DNA from 4 places in the Rossellomorea sp. GQ25 genome. Region 3 is predicted to be linked to each of the others. Evidence: riboswitches for the same ligand, from Rfam matches in the RefSeq annotation. Region 3 holds a riboswitch; each other region holds the start of a gene.
The links. A riboswitch is a leader RNA that binds a small molecule or an ion and turns the genes downstream of it on or off. The one in region 3 is predicted to bind S-adenosylmethionine.
Positions count from the first base shown of each region.

Region 1: another riboswitch for S-adenosylmethionine. It lies ahead of AC6CIB_RS11705 (O-acetylhomoserine aminocarboxypropyltransferase/cysteine synthase family protein); the one in region 3 lies ahead of mtnK (S-methyl-5-thioribose kinase).
Region 2: another riboswitch for S-adenosylmethionine. It lies ahead of AC6CIB_RS03975 (Fur-regulated basic protein FbpA); the one in region 3 lies ahead of mtnK (S-methyl-5-thioribose kinase).
Region 4: another riboswitch for S-adenosylmethionine. It lies ahead of AC6CIB_RS12755 (methionine ABC transporter ATP-binding protein); the one in region 3 lies ahead of mtnK (S-methyl-5-thioribose kinase).

Region 1 is NZ_JCAXEQ010000003.1:180,867-184,074, forward strand. It holds gene AC6CIB_RS11700 (trans-sulfuration enzyme family protein) at 1-719, shown strand, start outside; SAM riboswitch class I at 815-931, shown strand; gene AC6CIB_RS11705 (O-acetylhomoserine aminocarboxypropyltransferase/cysteine synthase family protein) at 1,161-2,456, shown strand; gene metX (homoserine O-acetyltransferase MetX) at 2,560-3,208, shown strand, end outside.
Region 2 is NZ_JCAXEQ010000001.1:713,466-716,673, reverse strand. It holds gene spoIIP (stage II sporulation protein P) at 1-741, shown strand, start outside; gene AC6CIB_RS03985 (hypothetical protein) at 834-1,010, opposite strand; partial or broken gene AC6CIB_RS03980 (four-helix bundle copper-binding protein) at 1,107-1,384, shown strand; gene AC6CIB_RS03975 (Fur-regulated basic protein FbpA) at 1,434-1,649, opposite strand; SAM riboswitch class I at 1,756-1,863, opposite strand; gene AC6CIB_RS03970 (protoporphyrinogen oxidase) at 2,096-3,208, shown strand, end outside.
Region 3 is NZ_JCAXEQ010000005.1:34,599-37,806, forward strand. It holds gene AC6CIB_RS15820 (carbon-nitrogen family hydrolase) at 114-896, shown strand; SAM riboswitch class I at 1,000-1,157, shown strand; gene mtnK (S-methyl-5-thioribose kinase) at 1,275-2,456, shown strand; gene mtnA (S-methyl-5-thioribose-1-phosphate isomerase) at 2,475-3,208, shown strand, end outside.
Region 4 is NZ_JCAXEQ010000003.1:391,021-394,228, forward strand. It holds gene AC6CIB_RS12740 (toprim domain-containing protein) at 53-412, shown strand; gene AC6CIB_RS12745 (thioredoxin family protein) at 415-732, shown strand; gene AC6CIB_RS12750 (hypothetical protein) at 1,010-1,360, shown strand; SAM riboswitch class I at 1,471-1,577, shown strand; gene AC6CIB_RS12755 (methionine ABC transporter ATP-binding protein) at 1,728-2,750, shown strand; gene AC6CIB_RS12760 (methionine ABC transporter permease) at 2,747-3,208, shown strand, end outside.

The DNA.
Region 1 (3,208 bases), on a different contig from region 3:
CACAAACTAAACTCCTCTACAGTGAGACCGTCACAAACCCGTTTATGCGAGTGGAAGATATCCCTAAAATGGTCGAATTAGCTGAAAAACACAACTTGAAAACCATGATCGACAACACATTTGCCACACCGTTTCTGCGCCAGCCTTTCTTGGAAGGGGTCGACCTGGTCGCTCACAGTGCCACGAAGTATATCGGAGGACACAGTGATATCACAGCAGGAGTCGTAGTTGGAAAAGAAATCCTTGTTCAAAAAGCAAGAGAAAAAGTTGTCAATATCGGTTCGAATTTGAGTCCATTTGAAGCCTGGCTGACATGCCGTGGAGCGAAAACATTGGCTCTTCGAATGGGAACCCAAGCAAGAAATGCCGAAGTTCTGGCTGAGGACCTTAGAGCAAATGAATTTGTGAAGGAAGTCTATTACCCAACGGATTTATCCGATAAGGGAAATGGGGCCATCGTAACCATCGAGCTATCCAGCACATGTGATATCAGCGCATTCTTCAAATCACTGGGATGGATTAAAATCATCCCGTCCTTAGCCGGCGTGGAAACAACGGTTTCTTACCCTCTAGGAACGTCTCATCGTGCTTTACCGAAAGATGCTCAGGAAAAACTGGGAATAAACACACATGTCGTGCGCATATCGTTAGGTATTGAGGATGGGGAAGACATTGTCGTGCAATTTAACGAAGCGATTGCAGCTTCGGTTAGTAATTAAATAATGTAAAAATTCTAAAAATACTCTTGACGTTGAGGTCGGTTACCCTTTATAATTCATCTCAACGCAAGAATTTTCACATTGACAACTACATGCTCTTATCCAGAGAGGTGGAGGGACTAGGCCCGATGAAACCCGGCAACCTTCATGTACGCATTCAAGCGTCATGAAAAGGTGCTAATTCCTGCAGGCATCTGCCTGAAAGATAAGAGGAGGACCCTATTAAATTAGACCCTCTTCTTAGGAAGAGGGTTTTTTATTTTTTCCTCTTCTATCTTCTTAGAAAAACACATTTCAGACGTTGGTTGATTTCAGCGGGAGAATGTTTGGTGATAGTCAGCAGCTGAAAAAACCATCTATTTTAACAGCTGAATGTGTCAACCGCAGCATTTAAGCAAACCCAATCCAAATCCAAAAAAACCATTACAGGAGGAATTCTCTATGACAAAATCATTCGATTTCGACACACTACTGCTTCACGGTGGCCAGGAGCCTGACCCATCCACAGGTTCGAGGGCAGTGCCGATTTATCAAACGACATCCTACGTTTTCGATAACAGTGATCATGCTGCAAAACTATTTGCCCTTGAAGAACCAGGAAATATTTATACCCGCATCATGAACCCGACAGTAGACGTGTTGGAAAAACGACTTGCTCTTTTAGAAGGGGGAATCGGAGCACTTGGTGTTTCATCCGGAATGGCCGCTATCTCACTATCAATCTTAAATATTGCCGGAGCAGGTGATGAAATTGTAGCGGCTACCAATCTCTACGGTGGAACCTATAATTTATTCTCGACCACTCTTCCGAAATACGGAATCAAGGTTCATTTTGTAGATCCGACTGACCCGGAAAATTTCCGCAAAGCGATCACTCCTAAAACGAAAGCCGTATTCGCTGAGACAATCGGAAATCCAAGTCTACATGTGCTTGATATTGAAGCGGTAGCAAAAGTTGCTCATGACAATCACATCCCACTGATCATCGATAATACCTTTGCCACTCCATATGTATGTAAGCCGATCGAGTGGGGAGCGGATATCGTCATACACTCTGCAACAAAATGGATTGGCGGTCACGGTACGGCAATCGGGGGAGTGGTGATTGACGGTGGGAAGTTTGATTGGAATCATGAAAATTTCCCGGGCTTCACGGAAGAGGACCGGAGCTATAATGGACTGCGCTACGCACAGGATGTGGGCCCGGCAGCCTTCATTACAAAATTAAGAGTGCAGTTGCTTCGTGACTTAGGGGCGTGCTTAAGTCCGCAAAACGCGTTCCTGCTGCTACAAGGATTAGAAACCCTGCATCTTCGCGTCGAGCGTCATACGGAAAATGCCTTGAAAATTGCAGAGCATTTAGATCAGCACAATGGGGTCGCTTGGGTATCCTATCCAGGATTGCCTCAGCATCCGTCTCATAAACTTGCTCAAAAATATTTGAAAAACGGAGCAGGATCCATCGTCGTCTTTGGTATTAAAGGTGGTAGAGATTCCGGACGGAAAGTAGTCGATAATATCTCCCTTTGGTCTCACGTTGCCAACGTAGGGGATGCGAAATCACTGATCATCCATCCGGCTTCCACGACCCATCAGCAATTAAACGATCAGGAAATCCGGGCGACAGGCGTTACAGAAGATCTGGTGAGACTTTCTGTTGGATTAGAGTCTGCGAAGGACCTGATCGAGGACTTAGATCATGCCATTGAAGTCGCATTGGAAACATCACGGGTATAATAGGAGAAATATTTTTTATTCAGGGAGGAATTAATCCCACGGGGGTATACGGAGTGGAATCCTGATCACCCCCACCACAACACCAAAAAAAGGAGGTGGAGGAATGGAGAAGCCTTACACATATGAAGTAAGCTCCATTACCATCCCATCCCTAACATTAGAGTCAGGCACCACGTTGAAAAAGGTAGATCTTACGTATGAACGAACAGGAAACAAAGAAGGACCGACCATCTTGGTTTGCCATGCCCTCACTGGGACCCATATCGTAAAGGGAACGAGTGAAGATCGCGGCTGGTGGGATGGACTGATCGGTCCTCAATCGTATATTGATACTGAACATTTTAATGTGATTGCCTTTAATGTATTAGGAGGATGTGAAGGAAGTACGGGACCAGCGTCCACCAATCAGCATACAGGAGAACGGTACGGTCCGGACTTCCCGGGTATTACGATAAGGGACATGGTCCATGCCCAATATAAAGCACTCCAACAACTTTCAATCGACCACATCGAAGCAGTCATCGGAGGCTCACTGGGAGGAATGCAGGCCCTGGAATGGGGGGCCCTGTATCCTGCCTATATAAATAAAGTATTCGCTCTTGCCGTCACCCCTGCCTTAAATGATTATGGTCTCGCTTTTAATCACATTGGAATCACAGCGATTGAAGAGGACCCCGAGTTTCAAAAGGGGCATTATCCACCAGGCGCTATTTTAAAAGGGTTAGAGATTGCCAGAATGGTTGGAATGGTTA
Region 2 (3,208 bases), on a different contig from region 3:
GAAGATCAGTTGAAAGATCAGGAAATCGATCAGAGTCAAATCGATCAGGCCAACAACCATTCAGGAGACGGAGTTCAAGAGATTGATGAAAAATCCGTCTACATCTATCATTCACACAGCTGGGAAGCGTTTAGCCCGCTGATTAAGAATAACGATTCGAAAGATCCAGCGAGTACCAACGAGAAGGTCAACGTCATTGCTGTCGGATCCAAATTGAAGCAAGAGCTTGAAGCACGGGGTATTGGAGCGGTTCAGGATAAGACAGATGTAAACAAAGCACTCAAAGACAAGTCATGGACATATTTTGAATCCTATCAGTTATCAAGGGGACTAGTACAAGAAGCTATCGCCCAAAATGATGACCTAACGTACCTGATTGATATCCATCGGGATTCTCAGCCACGTAGCATCACTACCAAAACCATTAACGGTAAAAACTATGCACGCTTATTTTTTATCGTAGGAAAAGAAAACAAAAACTTCGAAAAGAACCTTAAGATCGCAAAGGAATTGAATGCTAAACTGGAGGAAAAATATCCTGGCATCAGCCGGGGTGTCTTCATCAAAACAAGAGCAGAAGGTAACGGGGTCTACAATCAGGACCTAACCGAGAGAGCCATGTTACTTGAGTTTGGCGGAGTGGAAAATAATTTAGTGGAATTGTATAACTCTACAGAAGCGTTCGCGGAGATCTTTGCAGAATATTACAAGAAGGATGCTATCGAGGTGAATGCACAATAAGTGATAGAGAGAAAAGACGTATGCCGAGTGGTAGACGTCTTTTTTCTGTTCCCGTGGAGAGTGGTTTCCGTAACTGACACAATTATGATCTACTAAATAAACATCGCAATCACCACCGTACCTGCCAACAAACTAACCGTACCCTTATCCGCATCCAACACATTCACTATCACGAATGCCTTTAACAACGAAGGAATCTTCCCGACAGAACTGATCACAGAAAAGATCAAAATAGAAATAGAGCTAAAGGCAGCCGCAAAGGTAACCATACTTGAAGACTACTATACTTAAAATTTATACAAGGAGGAGATTCAGAATTGTCCCAAAATAACAATCTAATAGCGATTCAAACTTTACACGTATGCATGGAGGCGTGCAACCATTGATTTGATGCATGTCTAAAGGAAGATAATGTAGGAATGATGGTGGACTGCATTCGTATGGACCGTGAATGTGCAGACATGTGTGGATTTTTGGAATAAGCTTTGGTGAGAGGAACGTCATTGGTGGCTGAACTTGCTTCAGCTTGTACAGTGATTTGTGAATCATGCGGAAATGAGTGTAAGAAACAAGATCACAACCATTGTCAAAATGAGCAGATGCATGCTTTAAGGGTGCAGATGATTGCAGACAGTTAGCTTAAGTATTGAAAAATAAGGAAGCAGCAATCCACTTCCTTGGATTGCTGCTCTTTAACTGCTTAATTTTTCACAATTTTTCCAATGAATGGAGCCAACATCGCTATGCGGATGGCATTCCTTTTGAAGATATTTGTATTCGTCCTCAAGTTCTTGCAGCGTCAACTCAAATAATTGTTTGTCCCCTTTTTTGAAAATGTTGTGGACAATTAATTTGTTTATTAACTCATTTCTTCGATTATGAATCGCTTCCTGAAGGATTTTGCCCATTTTTGATCACTCCTCTTATAATGTATACGAACAGAGGAAGAGGCTCTCTCATTAAAAAGAGCCCTCTTCCTAGTAGATAAGAAGAAGGCTTGATGTATCAAACTTCAACTCATCTTCCAAGCGAAATGCTTGTGGAATTAGCACAGTGTTCTACGATGTAGAATCTGTTGCTGAGGCATCATCGGGCCAGTCCCTCTTCCTCTCTGGATAAGTGGCTATATAGTCGTCATAGATTTCTTATATTATATACATAAGTATTCATAGTTGTCAACTAGGGATTAGATTGTGGAAATAGATTATAGGACAGATGAGGGGAATTGTTGAAAATAAAACTGTTGAACCTAACCCTCATTCCCATACTTTTTTACCATTTCAGACACAGAATCTTTTTCTATTCAACAAAAAACATGATAATCTGTATACATAAACTTATTGGAGTGAATCGTATGAAGACAGTGGTTGTCGTAGGTGGAGGAATTACAGGATTAACAACGCTGTACCATCTTCAAAAAATGTCCATAGAACGAAAAATAGATATCGAGTTAATCCTAATCGAGCGAAATCAGCAGCTCGGTGGCAAAATTAGAACGATAAGAGAAGGCGAGTTCATAATGGAAGCAGGAGCAGATTCCATCGTTGCCCGTAATGAAGGGGTTCTTCCTCTAGTTGAGGAAATTCAACTTCAAGAGGAACTCGTCTATAATGAAACGGGCACATCCTACATATATACAAATGGCGAATTACACAAGATTCCCCAAGACACGATTTTCGGAATTCCCATGTCCGTTGAGTCTCTAAAAAAAAGCACCCTGTTGTCAGAAGAAGGGAAGATTGACGCACTTAAAGACCTTGAAACGGAAAATACACAATTTACAAAAGAGAGTTCTATAGGCGAATTTTTAGAAGCATTCCTGGGTAAGGAACTTGTTGAGAAGCAGGTAGCTCCAGTATTATCAGGGGTCTACTCTGGAAATTTGCATAAGCTCACCATGGCCTCAACACTCCCATACTTACTTGAATATAAAAATAAATACGGCAGTATCATTAAAGGTTTATCTGCCAATAAACCAAAATTCCAAGGGGCGTCCAATAAAAAGTTCATCTCGTTTAAAAATGGTTTATCAGCCATCATTGAACGTTTAGAAGAAAAATGTTCCAGTGGGACAATTTTAAAGGGAGTAGAAACAACTAACCTCCAAAAAACAGGAGACAAATATGAGCTGACTCTTAATGGTCATGGGAGGATTCAAGCGGATTATGTGGTATTCGCAACACCCCATGACGTAACCCAGAAGATTCTGACTCATGAAAAACTTGAACCTAATTTTAAAATCTTGAAAAATTCTTCACTTATTTCGATTTACCTTGGATTTAACATTCCAGATGAGGAATTGCCTGCTGATGGAACAGGCTTTATCGTATCAAACGGCAGAGATGTGAAATGTGATGCATGCACATGGACGAGTCGGAAGTGGAAGCATACATCCAATAATCAAAACCTATTATTGAGACTTTTTTATAAAAGTACAAACCCTTATTACAATGATTTGAAAGAGTTT
Region 3 (3,208 bases):
CCACTACATTTTTTTGAAAATTAATTACTTTCAAATTCTAGTCACAAATGATATAACGGAAAATAAAGAATGTAAAGGAATAAATTCCAAAAGTCCATAATGAGGTGAAAGAAATGATTCAAAAGATAGGTCTTGCACAAATGGATATTGTGTTCGGGGATCCCGAAAAAAACAAGCAAAAAGTAGAACAATGGGTTAAAAGAGCGTGTGACGAAGGCTGTGATACGGTTGTACTCCCTGAACTGTGGACGACTGGATATGACCTTACAAGAATGGAGGAAATCGCTGATGAAGGAGCAAAAGATTCAATCTCCTTCCTGTCTGCCCTATCAAAGAAATATTCTATTCATATTGTAGGTGGTTCTATTGCACAGAAAACGCAGGATGGGGTGTCCAATACCCTTTTAGTTACGAATTCAAAAGGCGAGTTGGTGAAAAAGTATTCGAAGCTTCACTTGTTTAAGCTAATGGATGAACATCATTATTTACTTCCTGGGCATGAAGATGGCATCTTCACCCTTCAAGACACAGAGATGGCGGGATTGATTTGTTACGACATCCGTTTCCCGGAATGGTTCAGAAAACAAGTTCTACTAGGTGCCAAGGTTGTTTTTGTCGTAGCAGAGTGGCCTGCAGCACGAATTGATCACTGGCAGACCCTCTTAAGGGCAAGAGCGATTGAAAATCAATGCTTCGTGATCGCCTGCAACCGGGTGGGAAGCGACCCGAACAATGAATTTGGCGGTTGTTCCCTCATCATTGATCCATGGGGAGAAATTCTTTCAAAAGGGTCACAAAATGAAGAATTGGTTTCAGCTAAAATCAATTTACAGGAAGTAGATAGAGTCCGAAAACAGATTCCGATATTCCAGGATCGAAGACCGCATTTTTATTAAAAAGGGTTATTTTTTTTAAAAAACGTTGACATGGAAAATACTTCGATGGTACTATTCAAATCAAATGAAACATTCTGAAAGTTTAATTAAATAGTTTACGCAACTCTTATCAAGAGCTGGCTGAGGGATTTGGCCCTATGAAGCCCAGCAACCGACCATAATACCGTTGTAAAACGGGGCGCAGCACGCGCCGGATTGAATGGATCCATTAAGGCACGGTGCTAATTCCAACAGAAAGATAGTCTTTCTGAGAGATAAGAGGCGACGAAGATACCTTCTTCAAGCCTCTTTCGAACATGGAAAGAGGCTTTTCTTATGCCACAGAAAAGCCTCCACAACACAGTCTTCAATAAGACTGTACTTAAAGGAGGAAGGACAATGGCGATTACGAGACTCAATACATATCAACCATTAACTGAACAGGCGGCAATTGCACTGGCGATTCGCTTAAGAATTTTTGAAGACGGCACTCTCTTAACGTGTGAAGAAATTGGAGACGGGAATTTAAATCTGGTCTTTCGTGTATTAGAACGGGAAACAGGTAAGGGAATCATCATTAAGCAAGCCCTACCATATGCGAAGGTTGTAGGTGAAAGCTGGCCGTTGACAATCGAACGGGCAAGAATAGAAGCGAGTGCCCTTAAGCTTCAGCAATCATTTGTAGGGGATCTCGTTCCCGAAGTGTACTATTCTGATCCGACACTTGCGATTACAGTCATGGAAGATTTGAGCGCACTGACCATTGCCCGGGCTGGCCTTATCAAAGGGGAAAATTACCCCCGGCTCTCCCATGACATTGGAACATTTTTAGCTAATACCTTATATTTCACCTCTGATTATGCCCTTCATCCTTTTAAGAAAAAGGAATACGTGAAAGAATTTTCAAATCCTGAGTTGTGCAAAATCACTGAGGACCTTGTATTCACGGATCCTTTTTTTAACAGTGAAACCAATGAATTTGAAGAAGAGCTTTCCCAGGACGTCCAACATTTATGGGCTGATTTCACCTTGAAACTTGAAGTGGCCAAATTGAAAAAGAGCTTTCTTACTGAAGGAGAGGCACTTCTTCATGGAGATCTTCATACGGGAAGCATCTTTGTAGATAAGAATCAAACAAAAGTGATTGATCCCGAGTTTGCCTTTTATGGACCGATTGGCTTTGATATTGGACAGTTCATTGCCAACCTTATTTTCCAAGCCGTTTCCAAGCCAGATGAGAAGGAAACGATTCTCTATCACATTGAGAATACCTGGAACGTCTTCTCTACTGTGTTCTCCAAGTATTGGAAAGAAAGCGGAGATGCCTACACGAAAGTGGATGGCTACCTTGAATATGTATTGGAGAAGAGCTTTCAAGACAGCATCGGTTTTGCAGGATGTGAATGTATCAGGAGAACGATAGGCCTTGCTCATGTTGAAGATTTGGAGAGTATCGCTGAAAAAGAACAAAGAATACTGGCCAAACGTACTTGCATAGTTCTCGGGAAAGAACTGATCGTGAAACGAAAACAGATCCATTCCATCGAGGAACTCATATCCTTAATACAGTCCCATTCTTAATGAATAAAGGAGATTATCATGACACAAACACTTACAATTCCAACTTCACTAGAGTGGCATGAAGATTATTTACTGATTCTTAATCAACAAAAACTGCCTAACATAGTGGAATACATTAAACTGACGACCATCGAAGAGTATTATGATGCGATTATCACACTAAAAGTGAGAGGTGCACCTGCCATTGGCATTACGGCTGCTTACGGTTTAGCCCAGTCAGCTTGTCAGTATGAAGTGAATACGTTAGAGGAATTTATCGGCCTGTTTCAATGTGACAAAGAATATCTTGCCGATTCACGCCCTACAGCAGTCAACCTGGTTTGGGCTTTGAACCGCTTGGAAAAGGTATTAGAGAATGTTTCTTCTGTTAATGAAGCTAAAACCAATTTACTCCATGCTGCCATCCAGCTTCATGCAGAAGACGAGGCCGTGTGCCGTCTTTTAGGGGAAAATGGTTTGAGTGTATTGAAGGATAAACAAATCGTGATGACCATCTGTAATGCCGGGTCCATTGCAACGAGTAAATACGGTACTGCATTGGCCCCTTTTCATCTAGGAAGAGAAAAGGGAAAAGCGTTTCAGGTTTATGCATGTGAGACACGACCTGTTCTGCAAGGAGCCCGCCTGACCGCTTGGGAGTTACAGCAATCAGGAGTAGATGTCACCCTCATCACAGATAGCATGGCTGCACATACCATGAAAGAAAAAGGTGTAGAAGCCGTCATTGTCGGGGCTGACCGGATTTCTGCCAA
Region 4 (3,208 bases), on a different contig from region 3:
GTTATTTGAATATACTATCGTAATCTTATTTATGAAAGATAAGGTGATGATCATGATGGAACTTGACGAAAAAGTAATCATTGTCGAAGGAACAACTGACAAACGAAAAGTAAAAGATATCATTAAAGAACCGATTGAAATTATTTGCACAAACGGGACCATTAGCATTACGAAAATGGACGAACTCATTGACGCTTTATTGGAAAGGGATGTCTATATATTAGTAGATGCTGATGATGCAGGTGAAAAACTACGCAAGCAATTTAAACGTGAGTTTCCTGAAGCTGAACATTTGTATATTGATCGTATGTACAAGGAAGTGGCCGCAGCTCCGGAGTATCACCTCGCGTCAGTGCTTATTGGAGCCAATATCGACGTTCATAAAGAATTTCTAGGAAAAAGGATGATCTAGTTTTGATTGAGGTAAGTAGTACCGGAACTTTAAAACAATCGATTGAAGACCATGCGTTCGAAGCTGTTTATCTTTATACACCGATGTGTGGTACCTGTCAGGTTGCAAGCAAGATGATTGACGTAGTGGAGAAGCTTCCACAATCCTTTCATTTTTCGAAGGCCAACTTGAATTACTTGCCCCAATTTGCAGAAGAGCAATCCATCGAAAGTGTACCCTGCCTACTTTTATTTAAGGATGGCGTCGAAAAGGAAAGGGTTTATGCCTTTCAATCCGTGCCATTTTTATATGAAACCCTAAATGAGACCGCGGATAGTTAGAGGGATAAGAGACCTTTTGGGAGAAGGTCTTTTTTATTTGTCTGATTTCACCTATTTCCTCATAAATCCAATTATAGAACGATTTTCTTTCTACAAACGAAGACATATTTCTCGGGAAATGTTGCGAATGACATCATTTTTTGACCAGAAATTATCCAAATTCTTACTGTTCGACAAATTAGATGGATCGGTTCAAAACATGTCGAGAAAGTATTGAAGGGGAAAATACCTAAAAGTGGAATTGTTATTATATAGAAGTTTCACTGGGAGGGTACTCATGAGAATATATTTAGAGGAATTAGTAGATCAGTGTCATTCAAGATATCACTTACGACTCTTATTTCCAGACGCCCCATTTATTCTTCATTTTGATTGTGGAAGTGACGTGTACGGCATTATTATTTCGAGTAAGAGGTGCGCTGTATTAGATGATATAAGTGGTGATGCTCACTTCGTCATTGAAGGAATGGAGGACACAGTGGTTTCTCTACTCACAGGGGAAGAACGGTTGTCTCAACTGATTGAGGACGGAGCCCTGGAAATAAGGGGAGGGTATCGTCCGCTATTATTTGTGGAGTCGGTCCTTTGGCTAACGAGATCCAGAGAAAAAGAGCCGGTTGAAGTCTAAACATCAAGCTGAAAAAATAATTGACACACTCTAAATCAGGTGATAGAATCTCTCTTGTAGCAAATTTTCAGAGTCTTTAACTATTCCAAATAATTAAATAATATACTTTACTCTTATTAAGAGAGGTGGAGGGACGTGCCCTTTGAAGCCCGGCAACCGTCAATGAAAATTGAAATGGTGCCAATTCACTCAAAGCATTTGCTTTGAAAGATGAGAGAAAGGATAGTCCTATATGATTATGCCTTTCTGCTTATCGCAGGAAGGCATTTTTTATTGCTTCAGAAAAAGGAGCAGGAAACATCAGGTGAATACAACAATAATTCTGATTAAACAGCTCGTTTTACTCCGAAAGAAGGTGGAATACAACATGATTACCATTTCAGATGTGAAGAAAATATATCAATCCAAATCGGGTCCGATCTCAGCCGTTGATGGGGTCGATATTGATATTGCCCAAGGGGAAATTTTTGGAGTGATTGGCTATAGTGGAGCAGGTAAGAGTACGCTGATTCGCATGCTCAATGGTCTCGAAGTTCCTACAGATGGAATAGTGGACGTGAATGGTCAAATCGTTTCCCAAGTAAAGGGTAAAAAGCTTCGGGAAGCAAGACGGTCAATAGGCATGATCTTTCAACACTTTAATCTCCTCTGGTCTCGTACTGTATTAGAAAATATACAGTTCCCATTAGAAATTGCTGGCGTTTCAAAGAAAGAGAGAGTCCATAGAGCCAATGAATTATTGAAGCTTGTAGGCTTGGAAGGCAGAGGAGGTGCCTATCCGTCTCAACTGAGCGGCGGACAGAAACAACGAGTGGGGATTGCGAGGTCGCTTGCTAACAATCCCGATGTCCTTCTATGTGATGAAGCTACTTCCGCTTTAGATCCACAAACAACCGATTCCATCCTTGATTTATTGGTGGATATTAATAAACGCTTAGGGCTGACGATTGTCCTGATCACTCATGAAATGCACGTGATTCAGAAGATCTGTCACCGTGTCGCAGTCATGGAACAGGGAAAAGTCGTGGAACTCGGGGATGTATTGGAAGTGTTCCGAAATCCAAAAGAGCAAGTTACAAAGCGTTTCGTAAGAGAAGTCTCCCAAGTAAAGGAAACGGGTGAAACCATTGATCACCTATTGACGCAATATCCTAATGGAAAAATGCTGAAATTTACTTTTGTAGGTGAATCAACTGAGCAGCCGCTCATCACCGCGCTGATAAGAAAGTTTGACTTAGAAGTAAACATCCTACAAGGACAAATCTCCCAAACCCAAAAAGGTGCCTATGGAACGTTATTTGTTCACCTTGATGGGGATGAACAAACCATTAAAGATGCATTGGCGTTTGCTGAAGAGCAACTGGTTCAAGTGGAGGTGTTGAGAGGATGATTGAAAATTTATTTCCAAATGTTGATTGGGAGAAGATGTGGGAAGCAACCCTCGAAACCCTGTATATGACCGGGATGTCTGTATTGATTACCTTTGTACTCGGAATGATCCTTGGGATTTTGCTCTTCCTTACTTCAAAGGGAAATCTATGGGATAACAAACTGACATATACGATTACAAGTGCAGTCGTAAATGTGTTCAGATCCATTCCCTTCATTATTTTGATCGTGTTGTTAATTCCATTCACCAAGTTACTATTGGACACAATACGTGGAGCGAATGCAGCTCTGCCGGCACTGATTATCGGAGCTGCTCCGTTTTACGCCCGCATGGTAGAAATTGCTTTAAGAGAAGTGAACAAAGGCGTCATCGAAGCCGCGAAAGCAATGGGGGCAAAGACTAGCACAATTATATGGAAAGTACTGATACCAGAATCAATGCCTGCTTTGATTTCAGGG